Regions from separate parts of the Streptomyces bathyalis genome, predicted to be linked through region 1. Evidence: predicted binding sites of a transcription regulator. Region 1 holds the regulator's gene; each other region holds the start of a gene.
The links. The regulator HrcA, encoded in region 1, represses chaperone genes, less so after heat shock. The targets are predictions, from matches to a motif close to TTNGCACTCNGNNNNNCNGAGTGCNAA.

Region 1 (9,671 bases):
AGTTCCGCGACGTCCGGGAAGCGCAGCCGGCGCGACTGCTTGCCGGCCTCCCGCGCCGTCGAGCGCCATTTCGCAAGCGACTTGAGGCCCCGCTCGCCCTTCCACTGCGTCACGCAGCGGGACGCCGCCCACGGCACGATCGCGTCGGCCCCCGTCTCCGTCATCGTCTCGACGGCGAGCTCGCCGCGGTCGCCTTTGGGGAGCGCCTGTACGACCGTGATGCGGGGGCGCGGCTCGGTCTCCGTGCGTACCGACGTGACGGCCACCTCCAGGCGGTCCTTGCCGGAGACCGCAGTCACCGTGCCGTGGGCGCCGGTGCCCGCGCCGTCCGTGAGCACGATCTCCTCGCCGGGGCGCAGCCGCCGCACCGACACCGCGTGCCGGCCCTCGGGGCCCTCCAGCACGACCGTGCCGCCCTCCCGCCCTGCGGCGTCCGCGAGTTGAGCGGTGTCCGCCAGGAAGACGGGAGCGGTCATACGGGGCCGCCCCCGGCTGCCGTCCCGCCCTGCTTCGCGAGCCTCTCGCGGGCCATCGCCAACTCCGTGACCAGTACGTCCATCAGCTGCTCCGCCGGCAGATCCCGCGCGAGCCGGTGCCCCTGGCCCGCCCAAAGGGCCATGCCCTGCGGGTCCTTCGCCTTGGCCGCGGCCTTGCGCACAGGGGCGGTGAGGTGGTGCACCTGCGGATAGGCGGCGGGAGCGTACGGGCCGTGCTCCCGCAGGAAGCGATTGACCAGGGCACGGCCGGGCCGCCCCGTGAAGGCACGGGTCAACTCGGTGCGTGCGAAGAGGGGGTTGGTCATGGCCTGCTTGTGCACGATGTCCGCGCCCGACTCGGGGCAGACGAGGAATGCCGTGCCGAGCTGGGCGGCGCTCGCGCCCGCCGCCAGCACCGCCGCGATCTGCTTGCCGCGCATCAGCCCGCCCGCGGCGACGACGGGCAGCCGCACGGTCTCCTTGACCTGGGTGATCAGGGAGAGCAGCCCCAGGCCGCTGCCGGTGCCGTCCGCCTGCGGGTCGTCGCGGTGGGTGCTCTGGTGGCCGCCCGCCTCGACGCCCTGTACGCACACCGCGTCCGCACCTTGGAACTCGGCGGTCTCCGCCTCGCCGGCGGAGGTGACGGTGACGACGGTGTACGTCCCGCGCCTGGCGAACCGCTCCAGGACATGCCGGGTCGGGCAGCCGAACGTGAAGGAGACGACGGGGACGGGGTCGTCGAAGAGTATGGCGAGCTTGGCCTCGTAGGCGTCGTCGGTCGTGTGGTCGGTCTCGCCGAGTTCGGTCTCGAACCACATCGCCTCGCCCGCGAGCTGTGCCCGGTAGCGCTCCAGTGCCCCCGCGTCGGCGTTGTCGGGCTGCGGCATGAACAGATTGACGCCGAAGGGGCGTTGGGTCTGCCCGCGCAGCTGCTTGATCTCCTCGTACATCGCCTCGGGCGTCTTGTAGCCGGCGGCGAGGAAGCCCATGCCGCCCGCCTCGCTCACCTTTCCGGCCAGCTCCGGACAGGAGGGCCCGCCCGCCATGGGGGCCTGCACAATCGGATGCTCCGTGAGGTCGGAGAACGGGATCGATGCGGAGGGCATGCGCACATCCTGTCACGGGGCCCGCGGCCGCCCCGGCCCGGACCTGTCCTGCGGTGACGCCACCGGCAGCGAAGGGATCGCCGGTGAGCGAGGGAGCCGAGCCGGATGCCGAGGGACCGGCATACCGGCGGACAAGGCCGGCGTGAAGAACCGGCAGGTCCGGCCGATCCGGCGGGTACTGCGAAGTACGTGGCCCGCTCGGAGCGGGCGTGCGGAGGGGCCTCGGAGCGTAGGTGCGGACGGCCCGCACCGGATCCGCCGGGTCAGCCAGGAACCGCTGCCTCAGCGGCCGTTGAACGCGTCCTTGAGCCGCGAGAACAGCCCCTGCTGCCCGGGCTGGAACTGGCCCGTCGGCCGCTCCTCACCGCGCATCTCCGCCAGCCGCCGCAGCAACTCCTCCTGCTCCGGCTCCAAGTTGGAGGGCGTCGTCACCTCGACGTGGACGATGAGCTGCCCGCGCCCGCCGCCGCGCAGATGCGTGACGCCGCGCTCGTGCAAGGGGATCGACTGCCCGGACTGCGTGCCCGGCCTGATGTCGACCTCCTCCAGGCCGTCCAGCGTCTCCAGCGGCACCTTCGTCCCGAGGGCGGCGGCCGTCATCGGGATGGTGACCGTGCAGTGCAGATCGTCACCGCGGCGCTGGAAGACGGGGTGCGCGGTCTCGTGGATCTCCACGTACAGGTCGCCGGCGGGACCGCCGCCGGGGCCGACCTCACCCTCGCCCGCGAGCTGGATGCGGGTGCCGTTGTCGACACCGGCGGGGATCTTGACCGTCAGGCTGCGGCGCGAGCGGATGCGCCCGTCCCCGGCGCACTCCGGGCAGGGGCTGGGCACGACCGTGCCGAAGCCCTGGCACTGCGGGCAGGGACGCGAAGTCATGACCTGGCCGAGGAAGGACCGGGTGACCTGGGAGACCTCTCCCCTGCCGCGGCACATGTCGCAGGTCTGCGCCGAGGTGCCCGGCGCCGCGCCCTCACCGTTGCAGGTGTTGCAGACGATGGCCGTGTCGACCTGGATGTCCTTCGTCGTGCCGAAGGCGGACTCGTCGAGCTCGATGTCGAGCCGGATCATGGCGTCCTGGCCCCGCCGCGTGCGCGACCTCGGCCCGCGCTGCGAGGCGGTGCCGAAGAAGGCGTCCATGATGTCCGAGAAGTTGCCGAAGCCGCCCGCTCCGCCGAAGCCGCCCGCTCCCCCGGCGGCACCGGCCGCCGGGTCGCCGCCGAGGTCGTAGACCTGCTTCTTCTGCGGGTCGGAGAGGATCTCGTAGGCGGTGTTGATCTCCTTGAACCGCTCCTGCGTCTTCGGGTCCGGATTGACGTCAGGGTGCAGCTCGCGCGCGAGCCTGCGGAAGGCCTTCTTGATGTCGTCCTGCGAGGCGTCGCGCTGCACGCCGAGGACCGCGTAGTAGTCCGTCGCCACTTACGACTCCGCGAGGATCTGTCCGACGTACCGTGCCACTGCGCGTACAGCTCCCATCGTTCCGGGGTAGTCCATGCGGGTCGGTCCGACCACGCCGAGCTTGGCGACTGCTTCGTCGCCCGAACCGTAGCCGACCGAAACCACCGATGTGGAACTCAGTCCTTCGTGGGCATTCTCATGCCCGATTCGTACGGTCATGCCCGGGTCCTTGGCTTCTCCGAGCAGCTTCAGCAGCACGACCTGCTCCTCGAGCGCCTCCAGCACGGGCCGGATGGTCAGCGGGAAGTCGTGGCCGAAGCGTGTGAGGTTGGAGGTGCCGCCGATGATCAGGCGTTCCTCGGTCTCTTCAACGAGTGTCTCCAGCAGGGTGGCCAGCACCGTCGACACCGTGCCGCGGTCGTCACCCTCGAAGGCGTCCGGGAGATCCTGCACCAGGGAGGGCACCTCGGTGAAACGCTGCCCCACCACACGGCTGTTGAGCCGGGCCCGCAGGTCCGCCAGCGCGGAATCGCCGATGGGTGCCTGGCAGTCGATCAGCCGCTGCTCGACGCGGCCGGTGTCGGTGATCAGCACCAGCATCAGCCGGGCGGGCGCGAGGGAGAGCAACTCCACATGCCGCACCGTCGACCGCGTCAGCGACGGGTATTGAACGACGGCGACCTGCCGCGTCAGCTGCGCGAGCAGCCGCACCGTGCGCCCCACCACGTCGTCGAGGTCGACGGCGCCCTCCAGGAAGTTCTGGATGGCGCGGCGCTCGGGAGAGGAGAGCGGCTTCACGCCGGCCAGCTTGTCCACGAAGAGGCGGTAGCCCTTGTCGGTCGGGATGCGCCCGGCGCTGGTGTGCGGCTGCGCGATGTAGCCCTCGTCCTCGAGAACCGCCATGTCGTTGCGCACGGTGGCCGGGGAGACCTGGAGGTTGTGCCGCTCCGTGAGGGCCTTGGAGCCCACGGGCTCCTCGGTACCGACATAGTCCTGGACGATCGCGCGCAGCACTTCGAGCCTGCGTTCACTCAGCATCGCGCACCTCCCGTCCGGCCTTGCCTCTGCCTGCGACATTTCGATCCGGGGCCGCCGGCGCCACTCGCTCCCCCGGCGTCTCTCCGGCGTCCCTGGCACTCTCCTGGACGGAGTGCCAGATCCCCCGGGTAAGTGTACGGCCGGTTGCCTGGGCATGGGCAAGAGCCGTCAGTTCTGACCGTATCGCGGTGGCGCGCCGCGGGGTACGTCCCAGTAGCGTCGTCACATGGCCTGGAACAGGGACAAACACCGCGAAGGACCACCCGGAGAGGGTCTCTGGGAGCAGCTGGCGCCCGGCGTCGCACGGCGCAGGCTGCCCGGCTGGGACGCGACGGTGGGCGCCGTGCGGGGCACGAAGGGAGTGCTCGTCGTCGACACCGGCTCCGGAGTCGCGGAGGGCGCGGAGATCCGCGACGGGCTGCGCGGCGTCTTCGGCCTGCCGGTGACGCACGCCGCGCTCACGCACTCGCACTTCGACCACGTCTTCGGCACGGCGGCGTTCGAGGGCGCCCACGTGTACGGGGCGCAGGGGCTGGGCGAGTATCTCGCGGACGCGCGCGAGGAGTTGCGCCAGGACGCGGTGCGGCACGGCATGGCCCCGGACGCGGCGGCGGAGTCGGCGGCGGGGCTGGTGCCGCCGCAGCACGGCATCTCCGAGCAGCTGACGATGACGCCGGGCGAGCGGGAAGTGCGCCTGGTGAACATGGGCGCGGCACACAGCCAGTTCGACCTGGCGGTGGTCGTGAGCGACCGGGACGGCGGGCCCCGTGTCGTCTTCTGCGGCGACCTCGTCGAGGAGTCCGGTGAACCGCAGGCCGGGCCCGACGCCAGTCCGTCGCGGTGGCCGGAGGCCCTCGGCCGGCTGCTGGCGCTCGGCGGCGAGGACGCGCTGTACGTGCCTGGGCACGGCGCGGTCGTCGGTGCGGACTTCGTACGGGCCCAACGGGAGGCCCTGGCAGACCGTTTCGGGCTGTCATGAACTGACGGCGGTCGTGAAGAATGCAGCCATGCGCAGCCGTTCCTACGATCCCGATCTGACGCCGCCGTGGAAGAAGCAGCGGCCCGTGCCGGAGGTGCCGGCCGACCCCGGCCTGGTGGTGGAGGAGATCACCACCGGCTTCTGCGGCGCCGTGATCCGCACCGAGAAGACCGCCGAGGGCCCCACGGTCACGCTGGAGGACCGGTTCGGCAAGCACCGTGTCTTCCCGATGGCGCCCCGCGGCTTCCTGCTCGAGGGCCGCACCGTCACGCTCGTGCGGCCGGCGCGGTCGCCGGAGTCCGCCCCGGCGGGCGACGCGCAGGGCCCCCGGCGCACTGCGTCCGGATCGCTGTCCGTGCCGGGAGCGCGGGCCCGTGTGGCACGTGCGGGGCGGATCTACGTGGAGGGACGGCACGACGCGGAACTCGTCGAGAAGGTCTGGGGCGACGACCTGCGGATCGAGGGCGTCGTGGTCGAGTACCTGGAGGGTGTCGACGATCTCCCCGCCGTCGTACGGGACTTCGCCCCCGGCCCGGAGGCAAGGCTCGGCGTCCTCGTCGACCACCTGGTGCCGGGCTCGAAGGAGTCCCGCATCGCGGCCGAGGTCACGGACGAGCACGTGCTGGTGGTGGGCCACCCGTACATCGACATCTGGGAGGCGGTGAAGCCGTCCTCCGTGGGCATCGACGCCTGGCCCCGGGTGCCGCACGGGCAGGACTGGAAGAGCGGCGTGTGCGCCGCGCTGGGCTGGCCCGCGAACACCGGCGCGGCCTGGCAGCGGATCCTCGGCCACGTGCACGACTACCGGGACCTGGAGCCCGCCCTGCTGGGGCGCGTGGAGCAGCTCATCGACCATGTGACGGTCGGGTTCTCGTAGCCGGGTCCGCACGGCTGCGGGGAGGAGGGGCGGTACCGGGCGGAGCTCCGACGTCCGCCGCCGTGACGGGCGCCGTGCGGCATCGCGGACAATGGGACGCATGCCCTCCGCACTCCCCGACGGCGAGCCCGTGCCCGAGAGCGGGTCGCTGCCGTCCGACGCCCTGGCGGGCCGCGACTCGCGGCCGCTCGGCTTCTACCTGCACGTGCCGTACTGCGCGACCCGCTGCGGCTACTGCGACTTCAACACCTACACCGCCTCCGAGCTGCGCGACTCCGGCGGAGTACTGGCCTCGCGGGAGAACTACGCGTCCACGCTCGCCGACGAGATCCGGCTCGCCCGCAAGGTCCTCGGCGACGACCCGCGCCGCGTCAGCACCGTCTTCGTCGGAGGAGGCACCCCCACGCTGCTGCCCCCCGAGGACCTCGGCTCGATGCTCGCCACCGTGCGGGACGAGTTCGGGCTCACCGAGGACGCGGAAGTGACCACCGAGGCGAATCCCGAGTCCGTCGGCCCCGCCTCCCTGGAGCGGCTGCGTGAGGCCGGCTTCAACCGGATCTCCTTCGGCATGCAGAGCGCACGCGCCCACGTGCTCGAGGTCCTCGACCGCAGCCACACGCCCGGCAGGCCCGAGGAATGCGTCGCGGAGGCCCGTGCCGCGGGATTCCCGCACGTCAATCTCGACCTGATCTACGGCACGCCCGGGGAGAGCGACGACGACTGGCGGGCCTCCCTGGATTCCGCCCTGTCCGCGGGACCCGACCACGTCTCCGCGTACGCCCTGATCGTCGAGGAGGGCACGCGGCTCGCGCGCCGCATCAGACGCGGCGAGGTGCCGCCGACGGACGACGACGTGCACGCGGACCGCTATCTCATCGCGGAGGAGACGCTCTCCGCCGCCGGCATGAGCTGGTACGAGGTCTCCAACTGGGCCGTGGCGTCGGACCCTTCGGCCCCCTGCCGCCACAACGAGCTGTACTGGACGGGCGGCGACTGGTGGGGTGCCGGGCCCGGTGCGCACTCCCACGTGGGCGGGGTGCGCTGGTGGAACGTGAAGCACCCGGCCGCCTACGCGCGAGCCCTGGCCGAGGGCCGTTCTCCCGGCGCGGGCCGCGAGGTGCTGACGCCCGAGGACAGGCGTGTCGAGCGCATCCTGCTGGAGCTGCGGCTGGCGGCGGGGTGCCCGCTCGGGCTGCTCGCGCCCGCAGGGGCGGAGGCCGCGCGCCGCGCGCTGGACGACGGGCTGCTGGAACCGGGCCCGTACGAGCAGGGGCGGGCGGTGCTGACGCTCCGCGGACGCCTGCTGGCCGACGCGGTGGTACGCGACCTCGTGGACTGACGCGCCCGTCCCCGGTGCAAGCCGGCCGGGCCGTCTACACCTCCGCGACGAGGAACTGTTCGGCCCTGGGCGGGCGCAGGCCGTCGTGACGGTCGGCGAAGTACCGGGCGGCCAGGTCGTCGGGGGTTATGTGCACGACCTTCGTGAACCCCGCCTCGAGGGCTGCCTGCCGCATCTCGTCAGGCGAGTACAGGCTGATGAACGGGGTGCCCGACGCGGCGGCGCCGCGCATCGAGGACTCCTGGACCTGCCGCTGGCCGGGGTCGAGCATGTCGAGCGGCAGCAGGAACGTCGTGGCGAACACGGAGCCGGGCGCGAGGGCGGCCACCTGGCGCAGTGTCGCGGTGTTGGCTTCGTGCGTGACGTACATGCTGACGCCGGTCGACGCTACGACCGCGGGCTTCCGCGGATCGAACGCGGCGGCGGTCAGCCGTTCCCACCACGAGTCGCCGGACTCGAAGTCGACGGGTACCAGGGTCAGCCAGGACGGGACGTCGTAGCCGAGTTCGGCCAGGCGCTGCCGCTTCCAGGACTGCGTGCCCGGCTGGTCGACCTCGAAGACGCCGAGGCGGGAGGCGAGTTCGGGGCGCCGCTGAGCGAAGGTGTCCAGGCCCGCGCCGAGGATGACGTACTGCGCCACGCCGGCGTCGACGCGTTCGGCGACGAGGTCCTCGATGAAGCGGGCGCGGGCGACGATGGACGCTCGTACGCCGCTGACGCCCGGCATGGTCATGTCGCCGCGCTCACGCCAGTCCTGTCCGGGGTCGGCGAGCTTCAGCCCGATCTCGTCGTCGAACACGTGGGGCGGGGCATCGGCCTGGACATGAAGGGCGCGCCACAGGGCGACGCGCACGGCGGTGTGGTCGGGTTCGTGCCGGCCGGTGCGGTGCTGTCCGTCAGCCACGGTGGGGTCCTTCCGTACCGTGGCGGCCGTGCCTGCCGTGGTTGTTGCCGTGGTCGCCGGGGTCGCCGTCCGGGAGCGGGGCTTCGAGAGCGACGATCCGCCCGTCGGGGTCGCGGACCAGCGCCTGCCGCGTACCCCAGTGCGTGGGCGTGAACGGCTGGGCGAACTCCGGTGTGCGGGCGGGCGCGAATGCCTCGGCGTCGGCCACCTTGAGCACGGGGTGGGTGGTGAGCTCGCGTTCGTGCTGTTCGACGATGAACACGTAGGGCCCGCCGCCCGGATGGGACCAGTGTCCGGAGCCGTGGTCGGTCTCCAGCACGCTCTCGAAGCCGAGCGACTTCCAGAACGCGGCGGTCGCACCGTAGTTGCGGGTCTCGACGAGGAACCCCTCGATGCCGTCAGTCATGCCTGCTCTCCTTACCGGCGCGCTGGAGGTACTCGGTCAGGGCCGTCTCGACTATCGCGGAGAGTGACCGCTCCGTGTCGACGGCGTGATGCTTGACCTCACGGATGAGGTCGACGGGCAGGTACACGTTGAACTGCTTCACCTGCTTCTCGGCAGCCATGGTTAGGATGCTAGCAACATAGCCCCAGCGATGCAGGATCCGCGCGGTGATCGGAAACCGGCCTACCAGCAGGGGCCACTCAACCGCACGTGAAGGTCCCGGCCGCCGTCACACAGCCCGCCCCCAGCGCCGCAACCGGGGGCACCCCCGGCGAAGCCGGCCGAGGGCGACCGTCCCGCACGAGGACCGGACAGCACCGGCCGACTGCGCGCGGGAACCGGACATGAAACACCGGGCGAGGGCACTCAGACCGTCGTGCGGTACGACGCTCAGCCGTCCCCGCGCGCCTGGAGCACCAGCAGGGCGAGGTCGTCCGCCGCCGCGCCGTCGCCGAAGGCGTGCACCGCGCGGCGCACCTTCTCCGCCGTCTGCGCGGCGTCGAGGCCGCTGCACTCGGCGAGTACCGCCGCCAGTCCGTCGTCGTCGTCGAACTGCCATTGGCCGGAACGGCGTTCGGTGACTCCGTCCGTGACGCACAGCAGCGTCTCGCCCGGCTCCAGAACGACGCTCTGGCTCTCGTACGAGACGTCCTCCTCGACACCGAGGAGGAGTTGGGGCTCGGCGGCGGGACGCACCTTCCCGGAGACGTCACGCACCAGCGGCAGGGGGTGGCCGGCGCAGACCAGCGTGCACAGGGTCCCGCCGCCCTCGGCTGCGGACCGCGGCGTCAACTCCCCGTAGATCAGGGACAGGAAGCGGGTCTGCTCTCCCACCTCGCGGTTGAGGCGGTCCATGACCTCGGGAACGCCGTAGCCCTCGCGGGCCAGCAGCCGCAGCACGGGACGCGCGAGACCGGTGACGACGGCCGCCTCGGGGCCGTTGCCGCACACGTCGCCGAGCGCGAACCTCCAGCGCCCGTCGGTGCCTTCGAAGAAGTCGTAGAAGTCGCCGCCGGCCCAGGAGCCCTCTCCTGCCGGTTCGTAGACGACGGCGGTCTCCACGCCCGGTACGGCCACGTCGCCGGAGGGCAGCAGCCCGCGCTGGAGGA
Region 2 (9,671 bases), 1.1 Mb from region 1:
TCCCCCGTCGGGGATACGGCCGAGTTTCTTCACATCGACGTGGAGGAGTTCGCCGGGTCGGTCACGTTCGTAGCGGCGGATGACTTGGCCGGTGGGCCGGTCAAGGAAGCACAGACGGTTCAGCCGGTTGCGGGTCAGGACACGGTGGACCGTGGAGGGCGGCAGGCCCAGGATCGGTCCGATCCGGGCCGGCCCGAGTTTGTGTTCGGTGCGAAGAACGCAAACGCGCATCTCCACGTCCGGCGGAGTGCGGTTCGGCAGCCGGTGCGGGCGGCTGGAACGATCGGCCAGACCGGTATCGCCTTCTGCAGCGAATCGCCGCATCCACTTGTGTGCGGTGGTGCGAGAAACGCCCATCTGGGCAGCCACATGCGCTACCGGAAACCCCGAGCGGACACGTTCGACCAGCAACCGCCTGCCGTGCACGGTCAGCCGGGCATTACGGTGGGACACGAAGACCTCCGTTGTGCGGTGAAGCCTAGACACCTCCACCACACCGGAGGTCTTCGCCATGATCAAGACCCACGAACGTCAACAACGCTCGTGATCAATACAGCTAGGCCCGGAGCGGGTGCTACTCGCCCCGCAGCGCGTGCAGTTGGTCGAGGAACCAGCGGGTCGGTGGCGTCGCTGTCGCCGCCGCCGCGAGCCGCTTGGTGCGCTCCGCCCGCCGGCCGTGGTCCAGCGTCAGCGCCTCGTGCAGCGCGCGGGCCGTGTCCGCGATGTCGTACGGATTGACGACGAAGGAGTCCTCGCCGAGCTCCGCGTACGCGCCCGCCTCGCGCGAGAGGACCAGGGCGCATCCGTCGTCGGAGACGACCGGCACCTCCTTGGCGACCAGGTTCATGCCGTCGCGGATCGGGTTGACCAGGGCGACGTCGGCCAGCCGGTACGCCGCCAGCGAGCGCGCGAAGTCGTCCTTGAGGAAGAGCACGACCGGCGTCCAGCCCGGCGTCCCGTACGTGGAGTTGATCTCGTCCGCGACGCGCGAGACCTCGCTCATGTAGTCGCGGTAGACGGCCAGGTCCTGACGCGACGGGTAGGCCAGAGCGAGGTGCACGACGCGCCCGTGCCACTCGGGACGGTCCGCGAGCAGACGGCCGTAGGCGTGCAGTCCGCGCACGATGTTCTTGGACAGCTCGGTGCGGTCGACCCGTACGATCGCGCGGCGCGGCCGCCCGTCCTCGTCGCTGCCGATCTCCTCGCGCAGCATGGCGATCCGTTCCTCGACGTCGTCCCGCCCCGCGCGCGCCCGCAGGAACTCCGCGTCCGCGCCGAGCCCGTGCACCCCGAGGCGGGTGGTCCGGCCGTCGCAGACGACCTCGAGCTCGCCCGTCGACTCGTCCTCCCCGACCGCCGCGCCCAGCACGTCCACGCAGCAGTCGGCGAATCCGCGCGCCCACCGCCGTGTGAGGAACGCGGCGCGGTCGGTGCCCAGGATTCCGCGCAGGACCTGCCGCGCGACGGCGTCGGGCAGCATCCGGTAGTAGTCCGGCGGCGCCCACGGCGTGTGCGAGAAGTGCCCGATGCGCAGATCGGGGCGGCGCTCGCGGAGCAGCCCGGGCACCAGCGTCAGGTGGTAGTCCTGCACCAGCACCGTCGCGCCCTCCGCCGCCTCCTCCGCAAGGGCGTCGGCGAAGGCCGCGTTGTAGCGCTCGTACGACGCCCACTGCCGCTCGAACTCCGCGCCGAAGGACGGCTCCAGAGGCGTCTGGTAGAGCATGTGGTGGACGAACCAGAGCACGGAGTTGGCGATGCCGTTGTAGGCGTCGGTGAAGGTGTCCTCGGGGATGTCCAGCATCCGTACGGTCTGACCACCGGTGTCGGCCGGGTCGGGCCTGCCGCCCGAGCGGCGCACCGCCTCCCTGTCGCCCTCACCGAGAGCGGCGCACACCCAGACGGCGTTGCCGCCTGAGCCGCCGGCGCCTTCCGTCGCGATGGCCGAGAGTCCCGAGACGAGTCCGCCTCCGCCGCGCTTCGCGGAGAGCACTCCTCCCCCAGAGCCTCCGGCCTGGGTGGTGCCCCCGGTGACGGAATATGAGACGGGACCCCTGTTCGACGCGACCAGTACGTCCGCCAGGGCCTGCTGGGGTGCGCGTTCGACGACCATGGCCCGAGCCTAGCCGCGGCCGGATCCACGCAAACGTGACGCGCTGCGCGCTCCCGGCGGCCCCGCCTACGCGGCCCGCCGCTCCGTGTACTCCGCGATCTCACGCATCGGTGGACGCTCCACCGTGTCGACCGCGTGGCTGCGCGGGGCGAACCCGCCGGGGCCCGCTTCGCCCCGCTCGAACTGCGTCAGCGTCGGCCTGACGAGGTGGCTGCCACGCGCCAGACGGAGCTGTGCGGTGTGGTGGATCGCGGCGGCCATGCGGCCGAGCGCCTGCCCGTCCTGGTTCCGGTGCCGCCGCACGCCGACGTCGACCTGCGCGAGTGCGTCGAGGCCCACCGTGTGCAACGAATCGATGAGCAGGCCCAGTTCGACGCCGTAGCCGACGGGGAAGGGCAGCTGTTCCAGCAGCGTGCGCCGCGCCGCGTACTCTCCGCCGAGCGGCTGCACGAACCCCGCGAGCCGCGGCCAGTGGAGATTCAGCAGCGGGCGTGCGACGAGCTCGGTGACCCGTCCGCCACCCGCCGGGTCGTCGCCGAGCGGCCGGTCGTACATCGCCTTGACCAGCCGCAGCCGGGGGTCGGTGAGCAGCGGCCCCACGACGCCGGAGACGAAGTCGGCGGAGAAGTTCTCCAGGTCGGCGTCCGCGAAGCAGACGATGTCGCCGCTCGTCACCAGCAGCGAACGCCACAGCACCTCACCCTTGCCGGGCAGCGCGGGCAGCCTCGGGAGCACCTCGTCCCTGTGCACGACCCGCGCGCCGGCGTCGGCGGCGACCTCTGCCGTACGGTCCGTGGAACCGGAGTCCAGCACCACCAGCTCGTCCACGAGCGACGGGGCCCCGGCCATCAGCTCGCGCCGGATCACCGACACGATGCGGCCGACGGTCCGCTCCTCGTTCAGCGCGGGCAGCACGACGCTCACCCGCGAGCCGGTGGCCCGCTTCGCCGCCAGCAGCTCCGTCATGGGACGGTCGGCGCACGAGTACGACCGGCGCGCCAGCCACTGTTCGACTTCCTCCAGCACGCGGCCACTCCCTGTGATCCATCTCGCGGTACGGACGCCTGTCTCAACCACCAGGCCTGTCGGTTACAGTCTTGAACAACGCGGACGGCGATCGCATGCCGGGTCCCGGCCCGGCGCTCTCGGCCACCGCCGACAACTTCACACCGCTCATCCAGAGGGGCAGAGGGAACGGCCCGTTGAAGCCCCGGCAACCCTCCAGCCGGTCTCGCAGCACGAGTAATGACATCGCGAGGCTCCCGGCTCGGGAAGGTGCCAATTCCGTCTCGTGGCGAGATACGTCACGGGGAAGATGAGGAGAAAGGGCCTCGCCGAATCATGGCTGTTCAAGCTGCCGCCAGCACGACCGCCGACAAGGCCGGAGCCGGCGCCTCGCTCGGCCCCGCAGCTGCACTTTCCTGCCGCGAGTGCGGGGAGCGCATCCCGCTCGGTCCGGTCTTCGCCTGTGAGGCGTGTTTCGGGCCGCTGGAGATCGCATACGAGTTCCCCGGCGGCGACCCAGCGGCGCTTCGTGAACGCATCGAGGCCGGTCCGGACAACATCTGGCGGTACGCGCCGCTGCTGCCGGTGCCCGCCGACGTCGCCACGAAGCCCAACATCAACCCCGGCTTCACCAAGCTCGTCAAGGCCGACAGGCTCGCCCGCGAGCTCGGCGTCACGGGCTCCCTGCACATCAAGGACGACTCCGGCAACCCGACGCACTCGTTCAAGGACCGCGTCGTGGCCATCGCCGTGGAGGCCGCCCGTGCCTTCGGCTTCACCACCCTCTCCTGCTCCTCGACCGGCAACCTCGCGGGCGCCGTCGGTGCCGCGGCAGCCCGTGCGGGCCTTCGCTCGTGCGTGTTCATCCCGCACGACCTGGAGCAGGGGAAGGTCGTCATGGCGGCGGTCTACGGTGGCGAACTGGTCGGCATCGAGGGCAACTACGACGACGTGAACCGTTTCTGCTCCGAGCTGATCGGCGACCCCGCGGGCGAGGGCTGGGGCTTCGTCAACGTCAATCTGCGCCCGTACTACGCCGAGGGCTCCAAGACCCTCGCGTACGAGATCTGCGAGCAGCTGGGCTGGCGGCTGCCGGACCAGCTCGTGGTTCCCATCGCCTCCGGCTCGCAGCTCACGAAGATCGACAAGGGCCTCAAGGAGCTGATCGCCCTCGGCCTCGTCGAGGACAAGCCGTACAAGATCTTCGGTGCGCAGGCGGAGGGCTGCTCCCCGGTCTCCCGCGCGTTCAAGGACGGGCACGACGTCGTGCGCCCGGTCCGCCCGGAGACGATCGCCAAGTCGCTGGCCATCGGCAACCCCGCCGACGGCCCCTACGTGCTGGACATCGCGCGCCGTACCGGCGGTGCGGTGGAGGACGTCGACGACCAGCGGATCGTCGACGCGATCAAGCTCCTCGCGCGGACCGAGGGGATCTTCGCCGAGACCGCGGGCGGCGTAACCGTCGGCGTCACGAGGAAACTGATCGAGGAGGGCCGGCTCGACCCGTCCCTCACCACCGTCGTCCTCAACACGGGCGACGGCCTGAAGACCCTGGATGCGGTGGCTCCCACCACCGGGCCGACCGCCGTCATCCGTCCCAACCTGGATTCCTTCCGAGAGGCTGGTCTCGCATCATGAGCGTGAACGTCCGTATCCCGACCATCCTGCGCACTTACACCGGCGGGCAGGCGGAGGTGAGCGCCGAGGGTGCGACCCTCTCCGAGGTGCTGACCGATCTTGAGAACAACCACACCGGCATCGGTGCGCGGGTGCTCGACGACTCGGGCAACCTGCGCCGATTCGTCAACGTCTACGTGAACGACGACGACGTCCGCTTCGAGCAGGGCCTTCAGACGCCGACGCCGGACGGTGCCGGTGTGTCCATCATTCCCGCGGTTGCGGGGGGCTGCTGAGGTCTCGTGAGAGGTCGGTGAAGGCCCCCTGAGCCGGGCTCCGATTCCCCTACTGTCGAACCGCCTTCTCCGGGAACGCCGAACGAAACGGAGGGGGCGGTTCCGCGTGTGGGGACGCGATAGGGTTGCGCCCAATCCCACCCCAGAGACTCACCCGGCATGTGCCGGGAGCATGTGAGAACGCGACAAGTTGTGCCCGAATTCGGGGCGGCAATTGTCGTGTTGGCACGCTATGCCCGGCCATGCTTGCCCCGCTTCTCCGCATATTGCGGGCTTTTGGGCCCTCGGTCGGTGCTCAGATTTCTCGTCTTCGCGACCTGTTGCAGAGGGCGTCCGTGCAGATACATTCAGCCGCGGTCGACGCCTTCCGGTGTAAGCCTCCGCACATCTGCGGGGCCGTACCGGAGGTGAGGTCTGACCCGGGTCCGCGAAGTGCGGGCTCGTGCAAGGGCCAGTAATAGGGGAGTTAGGGATGGCTCAGGGCACCGTCAAGTGGTTCAACGCGGAGAAGGGATACGGCTTCATCGCGGTCGACGGTGGTGCGGACGTGTTCGTGCACTACAGCGCGATCCAGATGGACGGCTACCGCACCCTGGACGAAGGACAGCGGGTCGAGTTCGAGATCTCGCAGGGTCAGAAGGGGCCGCAGGCGGACATGGTCCGTGTGACTGCCTGAGCACCCGCAACACTGCGCAGAGCTGCAACAGCCGTAGCAACAGCCGTAAGAGGGGCCGTACCTCGTGAAGAGGTGCGGCCCCTCTTCGCTGTTCGGACTTCTCCTCCCGCGGCCGGCCCGGCCGGGCGCGTGCCCGGCGGTGCACCGCGGGACGTTCCCGGACCGATCGGTTGCGTCGGCCCCGGCCCGGTGTGATGTCCTGGGGGCGCTTGCACTCGCAGGGGTCGAGTGCTAATCATTGCGTTAGCACTCTCCGAGTGAGAGTGACAGACAAGGACCGGGTCGGTGAGGCTCGTTCGCCGGGTGGAGCAAGGAACCACGCGGCCGAAGGGCCGTCCGTCGCGGGCGCCAGCGCGGTCCGGTATACCCGTCCCCTGGTTGTGCAGGGGGATCCCCAGTCCGGGAGGGACCACTTCACATGGCCAAGATCATCGCGTTCGACGAGGAGGCACGGCGCGGCCTCGAGCGCGGGATGAACCAGCTCGCCGACGCCGTCAAGGTCACGCTCGGCCCCAAGGGCCGGAACGTCGTGCTGGAGAAGAAGTGGGGCGCCCCCACGATCACCAACGACGGTGTCTCCATCGCCAAGGAGATCGAGCTCGAGGACTCCTACGAGAAGATCGGCGCCGAGCTGGTCAAGGAGGTCGCGAAGAAGACGGACGACGTCGCCGGTGACGGCACGACGACCGCGACCGTCCTCGCCCAGGCGCTCGTCAAGGAAGGCCTGCGCAACGTCGCCGCCGGTGCCAACCCGATGGCGCTCAAGCGCGGCATCGAGCGTGCCACCGAGGCCGTCTCCGCCGCCCTGCTCGAGCAGGCGAAGGACGTGGAGACCAAGGAGCAGATCGCCTCCACGGCCTCCATCTCCGCCGGCGACCCGCAGATCGGCGAGCTCATCGCCGAGGCGATGGACAAGGTCGGCAAGGAAGGCGTCATCACCGTCGAGGAGTCGCAGACCTTCGGGCTCGAGCTGGAGCTCACCGAGGGCATGCGCTTCGACAAGGGCTACATCTCCGCGTACTTCGCCACCGACATGGAGCGCATGGAGGCGGAGCTCGAGGACCCCTACATCCTCATCGTCAACTCCAAGATCGGCAGCGTGAAGGACCTCCTTCCGCTGCTCGAGAAGGTCATGCAGTCGGGCAAGCCGCTGCTGATCATCGCCGAGGACGTCGAGGGCGAGGCCCTGTCCACGCTCGTCGTGAACAAGATCCGCGGCACCTTCAAGTCCGTCGCCGTCAAGGCTCCGGGCTTCGGCGACCGCCGCAAGGCGATGCTCGGTGACATCGCCATCCTCACCGGCGGCACCGTCATCTCCGAAGAGGTCGGCCTCAAGCTGGAGAACGCCGGTCTGGAGCTGCTGGGCCGCGCTCGCAAGGTCGTCATCACCAAGGACGAGACCACGATCGTCGACGGTGCGGGCGACAGCGACCAGGTCGCCGGCCGCGTCTCGCAGATCCGCGCCGAGATCGAGAACTCGGACTCGGACTACGACCGCGAGAAGCTCCAGGAGCGTCTGGCCAAGCTCGCCGGCGGCGTCGCCGTCATCAAGGCGGGTGCCGCCACCGAGGTGGAGCTGAAGGAGCGCAAGCACCGCATCGAGGACGCGGTGCGCAACGCCAAGGCCGCCGTCGAGGAGGGCATCGTCGCCGGTGGTGGCGTGGCTCTGCTCCAGGCGTCCAGCGTCTTCGAGAAGCTGGAGCTGGAAGGCGACGAGGCGACGGGCGCCCAGGCCGTCAAGCTCGCGCTGGAGGCACCGCTCAAGCAGATCGCGATCAACGCCGGTCTCGAGGGCGGCGTCGTGACGGAGAAGGTGCGCAACCTGAAGCCGGGTCACGGCCTCAACGCCGCCACCGGGGAGTACGTGGACATGCTCGCCGAGGGCATCAACGACCCGGCGAAGGTGACCCGTTCCGCTCTGCAGAACGCCGCCTCCATCGCGGCGCTCTTCCTGACGACGGAAGCCGTCATCGCCGACAAGCCGGAGAAGGCCGCCGCAGGTGGCGGCGACCCGACCGGTGGCATGGGCGGTGGCATGGACTTCTGATCGCGCAGCGATCGGAAGCCGTGGCCTCCCGGCACGGAACGGACCGAGGGCGGCATCCCGGTTGGGGTGCCGCCCTCGGCGTGCGTCCGGCACCGGTCCGGCACCGGTTCGGCGCCGTGGGGGCGCTTCCTCAGACGCGCGCTCCGTTGTCGTGCGGCGCACGGCGCGCCCTGGCCGCCGCGGGCTTCGGCCCGCCTCCCGGGCGGGCCGAACCGTGTGTACGGGCCTCGAGTTCGACGGCGAGCGGCGCACCGACGAACAGCGACGAGTACGAGCCCACCGCGATGCCGATCAGCAGTGCCAGGGCGAAGTCCCCGAGCGAGTCGCCGCCCAGCACCGCGAGCGCGGCGATGATGAACAGCGCGCCCATCCCGGTGTTGAGGGTGCGCGGCACCGTCTGGACGACCGCGCTGTTGACCACGCTCCGGAACGATTTCCTCCGTCCGCCGTCTCCACGAGCCAGCACCTGTTCCTGCCCCTGCCCCTCTCTCGCACCGGGCGCCTGCCCCTGCCATTCCGAGCGGACCCTGTCGAAGATGACGACGGAGTCGTTCACCGAGTAGCCGATGACGGTCAGCAGTGCGGCCAGGAACACCCCGTCGACGGGTTTCCCGAGCCAGGCGAAGGCACCGACGAGGATCACCGCGTCATGAGCGAGCGCGAGCACCGCCGACGCACCGAACGTCCACCTGAACCGGAAGGCCAGGTAGAGCAACTGGGCGCTGAGCGCGATCCCGAGGGCGATCAGCGCGTGCCGCCGCAGCTCGTCGCCGAGGCTCGGCCCGAACAGTTCGTCGCGTACCTTCTCGGCGTCACCGCCGAGGCCGTCCAGGGTGGAGCGGACCGTGTCCTCCTGGCCCGCGGTGAGCTGCTCCGACCGGATGGTGATCTCGTGACCCCCGCCGCCGCTCCCGGACCCGGAACTCTGCACGACGGTCTCCGGCAGGCCCGCGTCGGCGAGCGCCGTGCGGGCGGCCTCCGGATCGACGGCTCGGCTCGTCGAGTACTCCACCAGGCGACCGCCGGTGAATTCGACGCCGAAGTCCAGCCCGCGCAGGGCCAGTCCGCCCACCGCGAGGAGGACCGCCGCGGCCGAGACCGCGAGCAGCCTCCTGCCGTGGCGCATCCAGTCCGGATTCCGCTTCGTCAGCCGGGTCCGTACGCGGCCCAGGTCCGCGAGACCGGTGATCCGCGGTCGGGCGCGCACGGTACGGCGTTCCACGGCGAAGTCCACCAGCACCCTCGTGACGACCAGCGCGCTGACCATCGAGGCCAGCACACCGATGGAGAGCGTCACGCCGAAGCCGCGCACCGGCCCCGAGGCGAGCGTGAACAGCAGCAGGGCGGCGAGAAGGGTCGTGACGTTGGAGTCCACGATGGCGCCGAACGCGCCGCGGAAGCCCTTGGCCGAGGCGGTGCGCAGGCTTTTTCCGCGCCCGTACGCGTATTCCTCGCGGGCCCGTTCGAAGACGAGGACGTTCGCGTCGACGGCCATGCCGATGGCGAGGACGAAGCCCGCGAGCCCCGGCAGCGTGAGCGTGGCTCCGAACGCCAGCAGAGCGGAGTAGGCGATCAGTCCGTAGCAGAGCAGGCCGACGGCGGTGAGCGCGCCGAGGAGCCGGTAGACGCAGACGATGAAACCGGAGGTGAGCAGCACTCCGATCGCGGCGGCCCAGGCGCTGGCCTCGATCGCCTCGGCGCCCAGCGTGGGACCGACCGTATGGTGCTCGATCACCTCGACCGGGACGGGGAGGGCTCCGCCCTCGACCAGCGTGGCCAGCTCCTTCGCCTCGGCCTCGCTGAAGTCCCCTGTGATCTGGGTGTTTCCGCCGGCGATGCCGTGACCGCAGGAGACGGACGGATCCACCTGCGGCGACGAGATGACCTTCTTGTCGAGCACGATCGCGACGCGGCGCTGAG
Region 3 (9,671 bases), 2.7 Mb from region 1:
GTCCCCGGTCTGTTCTCGTACACGCCGGGCAAGGACGGCGGTCTGCGGCTCGCCCGTCCCGTCGCCGAGCGGATCAAGCGGGACGCGGCGGAGGCGAAGGCACTCTTCCGTGTGGGGTCGGTGGCCGAACGCTTCGGGCTGACCCCGCAGCGCGCGGCGCAGGTACGGCAGAGCGAGACGGAGCTGCGCCGCACGACGGGTGCTCCGCGCTTCGTCGACAGGCTGATGAAGGTCAACATGCTGGACGTCCTGGTCGAGCACCCCTCCCTGCTGAGGCGGATCGGCATCGACCCGGGCCTCATCGGGAGCCTGAAGAAGATCGAGGAGCCGAAGCTGGCGGAGAAGCTGTCGCTGTCCGTGCGGCTGCCGGAGGTGCCGGGAGATGTGCGGTTGCGCGGGATCTCCGTGGAGAAGGACGGGATACGGGCGCAGCTGACGGGCTCGGAGATGCCCTTCGGGGGCGCGGAGAAGGCGCGTCAGGGACCCGGCGGGCAGCGCTGAGAATTCACTGCCGAGTGCCTCGCGTGCGGTGAGTCACCCGAAAGCGTCCCGTGCGGGACCCCGGGACCGGCCGCTCCCCGTTCGCCGTAGGCTGGCTACCGTGCTGCTGCTAGCTCTTGACACCGCCACCCCGGCCGTCACCGTCGCGCTGTACGACACCGACGGTGACCGCCTCCTCGCGGCCTCCGACCAGACCGACGCCCGCCGCCACGGCGAGCTGCTGCTGCCCTCTGTCGACCGGGTGCTGCGCGAGGCCGGCCGCCCGCTGCAGGACGTCGACCGGGTCATCGTCGGTACGGGCCCTGGCCCGTACACCGGGCTGCGGGTCGGGCTGGCCACAGCCGAGTCCTTCGGCGCCGCCCTCGGCGTCCCGGTGCTCGGAATGTGCACGCTCGACGGCATCGCGTACGCCTCCGGGCTGGAGGTCCCCTTCGTCGTGGCGACGGACGCCCGCCGCAAGGAGGTCTACTGGGCGCGGTACTCCGATGCCCGCACCCGCCTCGACGACCCGGCGGTGGACCGCCCCGGCGAGCTGCCCGCGGAGGTCACCGCGATGCCCGCCGTCGGGGCCGGGGCCAGGCTCTACGAGGAGATCTTCACGGGTCTGCGCACGGACCTTCCCCTCGACCAGTCGGCCGCGGCGCTCGCCTGCCTCGCCGCCGAGAGGCTCGCCAAGGGCGAGGAGTTCCCGCCGCCGCGCCCGCTCTACCTGCGCCGCCCCGACGCCCGCGTTCCCGCCAACTACAAGGTGGTCACGCCGAAGTGACCCGGACCGCCGCCGAGTACCGCAGCGGGGGCAGCGCCGATGTGGTCCTCCGCGAGATGCGCTGGTGGGACATCGATCGCGTGCTGGAACTCGAACGGATCCTCTTTCCCGAGGACGCATGGTCGGCCGGCCTGTTCTGGTCCGAGCTCGCGCACGCCCGCGGCTCCGGGGCCACCCGCCGCTACATCGTGGCCGAGGAACAGGACGCCGGGCGTCCGGCGACCGGTGCCCCGGGCGCGGGCGAGCCGGGATCCGGTACCGGCGGCACGCTCGTGGGCTACGGCGGTCTGGCCGCCGTCGGCGGCACCGGCGACATCCAGACGATCGGAGTCCTCCCCTCCCACCGCGGCACCGGCCTCGGTGCCCGCCTGCTGGGCGAACTCCTCGCCGCGGCCGCCGGGTTCCGCTGCCACGAGGTGCTGCTGGAGGTCCGCGTGGACAACGCACCCGCACAACGTCTCTACGAGCGCTTCGGCTTCACCCGGATCGGGTTCCGCCGCGGCTACTACCAGCCCGGAAACGTGGACGCCCTCGTCATGCGCCTGGAGACCCCCGCCCCCTCGACGAACTCCCAAGGAACGAAGACTCATGGCTGACGAACCCCTCGTCCTCGGCATCGAGACCTCCTGCGACGAGACCGGCGTCGGCATCGTCCGCGGCCACACGCTGCTCGCCGACGCCATCGCCTCCAGCGTCGACGAGCACGCACGCTTCGGCGGCGTCGTGCCCGAGGTCGCCAGCCGCGCCCATCTGGAGGCGATGGTCCCCACCATCGAACGCGCCCTGCGCGACGCGGGCGTCGCGGCCTCCGACCTCGACGCCGTCGCGGTCACAGCGGGCCCGGGGCTCGCCGGCGCGCTCCTCGTCGGTGTCAGCGCCGCCAAGGCCTACGCGTACGCGCTGGGCAAGCCGCTCTACGGGGTCAACCACCTCGCGTCCCACATCTGCGTCGACCAGCTCGAACACGGCGCCCTCCCCGAGCCGACCATGGCCCTGCTCGTCTCCGGCGGTCACTCCTCGCTGCTGCTCGCCCCCGACATCACGGCGGACGTGCGCCCCCTCGGCTCGACCATCGACGACGCGGCGGGAGAGGCGTTCGACAAGGTGGCGCGGGTGCTCAACCTCGGCTTCCCGGGCGGCCCTGTCATCGACCGGTACGCCCGTGAGGGCAACCCCGAGGCGATCGCCTTCCCGCGCGGTCTGACGGGCCCCCGCGACGCCCCGTACGACTTCTCCTTCTCAGGACTCAAGACGGCCGTCGCCCGGTGGATCGAGGCCAAGCGCAACGCGGGCGAGGAGGTCCCCGTACGCGATGTGAGCGCGTCGTTCCAGGAGGCGGTCACCGACGTCCTGACGCGCAAGGCCATCCGTGCCTGCAAGGACGAGGGCGTCTCCCATCTGATGATCGGCGGCGGCGTAGCGGCCAACTCGCGGCTGCGTGCCATGGCCGAGGAGCGCTGCGCCGACGCGGGCATCGAGCTGCGCGTGCCCCGTCCCAAGCTGTGCACGGACAACGGGGCGATGGTCGCCGCTCTCGGCGCCGAGATGGTCGCGCGCCGCCGCGCCGCCTCCGACTGGGACCTTCCGGCGGACTCCTCGCTCCCCGTCACCGAACCGCACGTGCCGGGCCAGGGGCACACTCACGCCCACGACCACGTGCACGAACTGAGCCGGGAGAACCTCTACTCATGACCGTCGCCCTGATGTGGGAGGCGAAGGCGTCCGAGGGCCGCGGCGGTGAACTGCTCTCCTGGGCCCGTGCCCAGGAGCTGGACGCCTCCCCGCAGCGCCGGGAGACCTTCCGGGCACCCGGGGACCGCGTCCTGGTCATCACCTGGTGGTCCGCGGAGTTGTCCGCGAAACTCCCCGAACTCCCGGACCCACCCGAGCAGTTGACGGCCCGTCCCGTGCATCGCTGGCGGTTCGAACAGGTCTGAGGGCCGCACGCGGGAGCCCTCCAGGACCGGGCACCGAGGCGCTCGCAGAGCACCAACAGAACCTGGACATCCCGCACTTCGGGGTGCCGTCCGCCAACAGCCCCCGGGTGGCGACGGGTTACGGGTCACCAGCCGCAGCCTGTGTTCCGAGTGGCTGCCCGAGCAGAACCGTCGGTGCGCCCGCGACCCGGGTGAGGAACACCGTGCATTCGCCCGGCCCTTCGAGCTTGAGCTTCTTGCGCAGCTCCGCCGGTTCCACGGCCGAGCCGCGCTTCTTGATCGTGGCCACTCCGATCCCGCGCTCGCGCAGCAGCGCCCGCAGCCGCTTCAGCTGGAAGGGCAGCACGTCGGTGATCCCGTACCCGGTCGCGTACGGGGTGGAGTGGGCCTCGTCGCACGTCACATAGGCGATCGTCGGGTCGATGAGCCTGCCGCCCAGATCCGCCGCCACTTCGGCCACGAGATGCGCGCGTACGACCGCGCCGTCCGGCTCGTAGAGGAAGCGGCCCACCTGACCCACCGGCGGATCGGGCAGACCGCGTGCGGAGAGTGAATGCCCGCCGGGCAGCAGCGTCGCTCGTACGGGGGAACTTCTCGCCGGTTCCGAGGTGCCGAACCAGAGCACGGCCTCCTTCACGTCCCCCGAGTCCGAGATCCACTCCGCCTCGGCCTCGTCAGGAACCATCTCGTGCGGAATGCCCGGCGCCACCTTCAGCGCCGAGTGCCGGAATTGCCGGGCCACTTCGACGGCCCACGAGAGCGGTGGCGAGTAGGCCTCGGGGTCGAAGATCCGGCCCTTGCCGCCGCGGCGCGCGGGATCCACGAACACGGCGTCGCAGCCCGAGAGGTCGGCGTCCGCCACATCCTGGCAGCGGACCTCGATGCGGTCGCCCAGTCCGAGCGCCGCGGCGTTCGCCCGTACGACGTCGCACGTCAACGGATCGTGGTCCACGGCCAGTACGTGCATGCCGGCACGCGCCAGGGCGATCGCGTCACCACCGATCCCGCAGCACAGATCCGCGGGACGCTCAACGCCCGACCGCAGGAAGCGCTCCGCCCGGTACGCGGCGACGCCGGCCCGCGTCGACTGCTCCAGACCGTTGGGCGTGAAGTACATCCGTGCGGCGTCCTCGGCGCCGAACTTCGCCGCCGCCCGCTGACGCAGCCGAGCCTGGCCGAGGGCGGCGGAGACGAGTTCCGGCGCGTACGTGCGCCGCAGCCGCGTCGCCACGCTCAGCTCGCGGTCGGGCTCGTAGAGCTCCAACGAGCCGAGCAGGGCCTGTCCTTCATCGCCGAGCAACGCGGCGAACGCCTCACGGTCCACCACGGCATTCTCCCGTCCGGCGGCGACGGGTCCGCCCGGGGGCGGGGGTTCGGCACCGGCGCGACTGGCACTCTGGTTGACGGAGTGCTAACCGCAGCATAATGTCGGCCTTGGCACTCTCCCAAGGCGAGTGCCAGACACAGCGACAGGAAGATCCGGCACCCGCGACGACGGATCTGCCAGGTCGCCACCCCAGACATAAGACCCCGTTATGAGATCTCCGAAGGGGGAGGTCGGATCGTGACGACCGCCAGCAAGGTTGCCATCAAGCCGCTCGAGGACCGCATCGTGGTCCAGCCGCTCGACGCTGAAGAGACCACGGCCTCGGGCCTGGTCATCCCGGACACCGCCAAGGAGAAGCCCCAGGAGGGCACTGTCCTGGCCGTCGGCCCGGGCCGCTTCGAGGACGGCAACCGTCTGCCGCTCGACGTGAGCGTCGGCGACATCGTTCTGTACAGCAAGTACGGCGGCACCGAGGTGAAGTACAGCGGCGAGGAGTACCTCGTCCTCTCGGCTCGCGACGTTCTCGCGATCGTCGAGAAGTAAGTCACCGCAGCCGGAAGACATTTCTGATCCGCGCCCCGGTCCCTCCCGCATCGCATACGAGATGCACCGGGGCCGGGGCGCGGTTCGTCTGAGAGGACTCAACAGCTCCCATGGCCAAGATCCTGAAGTTCGACGAGGACGCGCGCCGCGCCCTCGAGCGCGGCGTCGACAAGCTGGCCGACACCGTGAAGGTGACCATCGGCCCCAAGGGCCGCAACGTCGTCATCGACAAGAAGTTCGGCGCACCCACCATCACCAACGACGGCGTGACCATCGCCCGTGAGGTCGAGGTCGAGGACCCGTACGAGAACCTCGGCGCCCAGCTGGTGAAGGAGGTGGCGACCAAGACCAACGACATCGCTGGTGACGGCACCACCACCGCCACCGTGCTCGCCCAGGCCCTGGTCCGCGAGGGCCTGCGCAACGTGGCCGCCGGCGCCTCTCCCGCCGCCCTGAAGAAGGGCATCGACGCCGCGGTCAAAGCCGTCTCCGACGACCTGATCGCCAACGCCCGCCCGATCGACTCCAAGGAGGACATCGCCTCCGTCGCCGGTCTGTCCGCCCAGGACAAGCAGGTCGGTGAGCTGATCGCCGAGGCGATGGACAAGGTCGGCAAGGACGGCGTCATCACCGTCGAGGAGTCCCAGACCTTCGGCCTGGAGCTCGACTTCACCGAGGGCATGGCCTTCGACAAGGGCTACCTCTCGCCGTACATGGTCACCGACCAGGAGCGTATGGAGGCCGTCCTCGACGACCCGTACATCCTGATCCACCAGGGCAAGATCGCGTCAATCCAGGACCTGCTGCCGCTGCTGGAGAAGATCATGCAGGCCGGCGGCTCCCGTCCGCTGCTGATCATCGCCGAGGACGTCGAGGGCGAGGCCCTCTCCACCCTCGTCGTGAACAAGATCCGCGGCACCTTCAACGCCGTCGCCGTCAAGGCGCCCGGCTTCGGTGACCGCCGCAAGGCGATGCTCGGCGACATGGCGACGCTCACCGGCGCCACCGTCATCGCCGAGGAGGTCGGCCTCAAGCTCGACCAGGCCGGGCTGGACGTGCTGGGCAGCGCCCGCCGCGTCACCGTCACCAAGGACGACACGACGATCGTCGACGGTGCCGGCAAGAGTGAGGACGTGCAGGCCCGCGTCGGCCAGATCAAGGCGGAGATCGAGGCCACGGACTCCGACTGGGACCGCGAGAAGCTGCAGGAGCGTCTGGCCAAGCTGGCCGGCGGCGTCTGCGTCATCCGCGTCGGTGCCGCGACCGAGGTCGAGCTCAAGGAGAAGAAGCACCGCCTGGAGGACGCGATCTCCGCGACCCGTGCGGCGGTCGAGGAAGGCATCGTCGCCGGCGGCGGTGCCAGCCTCGTCCACTCCGCGAAGGTCCTGGAGGGCTCGCTCGGCAAGACGGACGACGAGGCCACCGGTGTCGCCGTCGTGCGCCGTGCCGTGGTGGAGCCGCTGCGCTGGATCGCCGAGAACGCGGGCCTGGAGGGCTACGTCATCACCTCGAAGGTCTCCGAGCTCGACCGCAACCAGGGCTTCAACGCGGCCACCGGCGACTACGGCGACCTGATCAAGGCCGGCGTCATCGACCCGGTCAAGGTCACGCGCTCCGCGCTGGAGAACGCGGCGTCGATCGCGTCGCTGATGCTCACGACCGAGACGCTGGTCGTCGAGAAGCCGGAAGAGGAAGAGCCGGCAGCGGCGGGCCACGGTCACGGCCACGCCCACTGACCCGGTCACACGCACAGGCCCGGTACCCCGTCGCGGGGTGCCGGGCTTTCGTGCGTCCTGCCGTCCTGCCCGCGCGCGTCAGCGGGGCCCGAACCTGCGCCCCGTCGTCGACGACGCCTTCGACAGCAGCTCCCTGGGCAGCAGCCGGGCCGCGCCCATGAGTGCCTTGTAGCGGGCGTCCGGGATGGACAGGCTCCGGCCGCGGGCCAGGTCCTTCATCGCCGAGTCGACCACGGCGTCCGCCTCCAGCCACATCCAGCCCGGCACGCTCCCGGCGTCCATGCCGGCCCGCTCGTGGAACTCCGTCCGCACGAACCCGGGGCACAGCGCCATCAGCCGCACACCTGAGCCCGCCAGCTCCTTCGCCGCGCCCTGCGAGAACTGCACGACCCACGCCTTGCTCGCCCCGTACGTGCCGCGCGGCACGAACGCGGCGACCGACGCGACGTTGACCACGCCCCCGCGCCCCCGCTCCCGCATGCGCTCCACCCCGGCCGAGGTGAGCCGCAGCACCGCCTCGCAGTGGACCTTGAGCATCGTGAGCTCGTCCTCGACGGGGACGTTCAGGAACGTGCCCTTGTTGCCGAAGCCCGCGTTGTTGATCAGCAGGTCCACGGGGTGGTCCCGGTCCCGCAGCCGGTCCTCGACGGACGAGATCCCCTCGTCCGTGGACAGGTCCGCGGCGAGTACGGACGCTTCGACGCCGTGCAGGTCGTGGAGGTCCGTCGCCTCCTGCGACAGACGTTCCTTGTTGCGGGCGACCAGCACGAGGTGGTGCCCGTCCCGTGCGAGCCGTCGGGCGAAGGCAGCTCCGAGGCCGGAGGTCGCTCCCGTGATCAGCGCAGTCGTCATGGGGGCACGTTATCCGCGTGTCAACCGGCCCCGCGCCGCAGGGCTTTGCAGCGGGCCTCGGGGTGGAGTGCGTCGCCCGCGGCCAGCACGTGCGGCAGGAGGTCCGGCTCCCGCGTCAGCGCGCGGAAGAGGAAGCTCACGGTCACTTCGTGGTCGGGACGGTGAACGATCCGGATCCCGTCCCCGCCGCTCACCGGCCCGGGCTCGATCACCCGCAGATACGCCCCGGGCAACGCCCTGTCCGTGAAGCGCTTGACCCAGCCGCGCTCGTCGAGCCAGCTCGCGAACGTACGGCAGGGGATCCGCACCGCGCTCACCTCCAGCACCACCCGGCTCCCGACGAGCCAGCGCTCGCCTATGCGGGCACCGTTCACATCCAGCCCCCGGGTGGTCAGGTTCTCGCCGAACGACCCGTTGCTCAGGTCACGGCCGAGTTCGTGAGCCCAGTCGTCGAGGTCCTCGCGCGCGAAGGCGTACACCGCCTGGTCGTCGCCGCCGTGGTGGCGCATGTCGCCGATGGTGTCCTGCGCGAGGCCGCTGCCGCCGGTGCCCTTCGGGCCGGGCGCGGCCACCTCGACGGGGCCGGAGACGGGGCGCTTGTCGATGCCCGTCAGATTCCCCGGTGCGTCGGTGTACGAGGGAGCGTGCAGCGGCCTGGCGAGATTGACGGACAGCAAGTTCATGAGCGTCAGGCTAGGCGGGTGAATCTCCGCGTACGAGCGGTTTCCGTGCCGACCGTGAACTTGCGCGGCAGGGCGAGGAACTGGAGGGGACGGTGCCGTTGCGAGGAAGGTTCCGGGCCCGTGGCGCGGGTTCAAGTAGAAACGTTTCTTCTCAATTCTGGGTGTCCGGCACGGCGACGAGCCTGCTGCGGGCACGGCCCATCAGCTCCTCGCGCTCGTCCTCGGTCAGGCCGCCCCACACCCCGTACGGCTCACGTACGGCCAGCGCATGAGCTGCGCACTCCGAGCGGACGGGGCAGCGCATGCAGACCTCCTTGGCGGACGCCTCACGTGCGCTGCGGGCGGCTCCACGCTCGCCCTCGGGATGGAAGAAGAGAGAGCTGTCGACACCCCGGCAGGCGGCGAGCAGCTGCCAGTCCCACAGGTCGGCGTTGGGGCCCGGCAGGCGGGAGAAGTCGGCCATTGCGTGTCCTCTCGTCGGCGTACGTGGGGCTCGCTCTCGCTCCGTCCATTTATAGACAAATATGACTCATTGCGAACCTAGCCGAAAGAAAGCGATAAGTAGAACTGAGTCTGCTAAATAGGGCAAAAGGCAAAAGACGCCACTCGGGGAAACCCTTCAGCACGACGCGGCTGAACTGTGTACGCGCGATCACGTAGAGTGCTGATGGCGGTGGCCGAAACCCGTAACTCTTTTGGGTGACCGTCGTTGAGTGTGCGGAGGCGGTTGGCGGAACGATCTTGGGCACTGTTGTCCGAGGGGTGTCAACCGCACAGGTGACGATTCGTAACAGCCTGGAGGCTCAAGGTGACGCGCATCAGCTGCGGAGGGCGGTCATGACATCCGTCCTCGTCTGTGACGATTCCCCGCTTGCCCGAGAGGCGCTCCGCCGCGCGGTCGCGACCGTGCCCGGTGTCGAGCGCGTGACGACGGCAGCCAACGGCGAGGAAGTCCTCCGCCGCTGGGGTGCCGACCGGTCCGACCTCATCCTCATGGATGTCCGCATGCCTGGCCTCGGTGGTGTTGAGACCGTGCGGCGGCTTCTGTCGGCCGACCCTGGCGCCCGCATCATCATGCTCACGGTGGCCGAGGACCTCGACGGGGTGGCGCTCGCCGTGGCCGCCGGCGCCCGCGGCTACCTGCACAAGGACGCCTCGCGCGCCGAGCTGCGCGCCACGGTCACGCAGGCGCTCGCGGACCCGACGTGGAGGCTCGCGCCGCGCAGGCTGCGTTCGGCCGAGATGGGCGCCGCCCCGACCCTCACGGCCCGCGAGATCCAGGTGCTGGAGGGCATGAGCCACGGCAGGTCGAACGCCGAGATCGGC

Region 2: groL (chaperonin GroEL) is a predicted target of HrcA. The motif match lies at 5,948-5,974, and genes of this name have one in related genera.
Region 3: groES (co-chaperone GroES) is a predicted target of HrcA. The motif match lies at 4,593-4,619, and genes of this name have one in related genera.

What each region holds. Positions count from the first base shown of each region.
Region 1 is NZ_CP048882.1:5,494,618-5,504,288, reverse strand. It holds gene G4Z16_RS23795 (16S rRNA (uracil(1498)-N(3))-methyltransferase) at 1-476, opposite strand, end outside; gene G4Z16_RS23790 (nitronate monooxygenase) at 473-1,582, opposite strand; gene dnaJ (molecular chaperone DnaJ) at 1,865-3,001, opposite strand; gene hrcA (heat-inducible transcriptional repressor HrcA) at 3,002-4,018, opposite strand; gene G4Z16_RS23775 (MBL fold metallo-hydrolase) at 4,245-4,997, shown strand; gene G4Z16_RS23770 (DUF3097 domain-containing protein) at 5,026-5,874, shown strand; gene hemW (radical SAM family heme chaperone HemW) at 5,975-7,213, shown strand; gene G4Z16_RS23760 (class I SAM-dependent methyltransferase) at 7,248-8,117, opposite strand; gene G4Z16_RS23755 (VOC family protein) at 8,110-8,523, opposite strand; gene G4Z16_RS23750 (ribbon-helix-helix protein, CopG family) at 8,516-8,683, opposite strand; gene G4Z16_RS23745 (ATP-binding SpoIIE family protein phosphatase) at 8,953-9,671, opposite strand, start outside.
Region 2 is NZ_CP048882.1:4,396,375-4,406,045, forward strand. It holds gene G4Z16_RS19160 (IS481 family transposase) at 1-453, opposite strand, end outside; gene G4Z16_RS19165 (alpha,alpha-trehalose-phosphate synthase (UDP-forming)) at 575-2,110, opposite strand; gene G4Z16_RS19170 (glucosyl-3-phosphoglycerate synthase) at 2,177-3,136, opposite strand; SAM riboswitch class I at 3,281-3,432, shown strand; gene thrC (threonine synthase) at 3,452-4,753, shown strand; gene G4Z16_RS19180 (MoaD/ThiS family protein) at 4,750-5,028, shown strand; gene G4Z16_RS19185 (cold-shock protein) at 5,501-5,704, shown strand; gene groL (chaperonin GroEL) at 6,123-7,751, shown strand; gene secD (protein translocase subunit SecD) at 7,882-9,671, opposite strand, start outside.
Region 3 is NZ_CP048882.1:2,772,046-2,781,716, reverse strand. It holds gene G4Z16_RS11900 (LmeA family phospholipid-binding protein) at 1-501, shown strand, start outside; gene tsaB (tRNA (adenosine(37)-N6)-threonylcarbamoyltransferase complex dimerization subunit type 1 TsaB) at 602-1,267, shown strand; gene rimI (ribosomal protein S18-alanine N-acetyltransferase) at 1,324-1,863, shown strand; gene tsaD (tRNA (adenosine(37)-N6)-threonylcarbamoyltransferase complex transferase subunit TsaD) at 1,856-2,959, shown strand; gene G4Z16_RS11880 (hypothetical protein) at 2,956-3,204, shown strand; gene G4Z16_RS11875 (THUMP-like domain-containing protein) at 3,323-4,528, opposite strand; gene groES (co-chaperone GroES) at 4,766-5,074, shown strand; gene groL (chaperonin GroEL) at 5,185-6,810, shown strand; gene G4Z16_RS11860 (SDR family NAD(P)-dependent oxidoreductase) at 6,889-7,662, opposite strand; gene G4Z16_RS11855 (MOSC domain-containing protein) at 7,683-8,345, opposite strand; gene G4Z16_RS11850 (WhiB family transcriptional regulator) at 8,497-8,808, opposite strand; gene G4Z16_RS11845 (response regulator transcription factor) at 9,183-9,671, shown strand, end outside.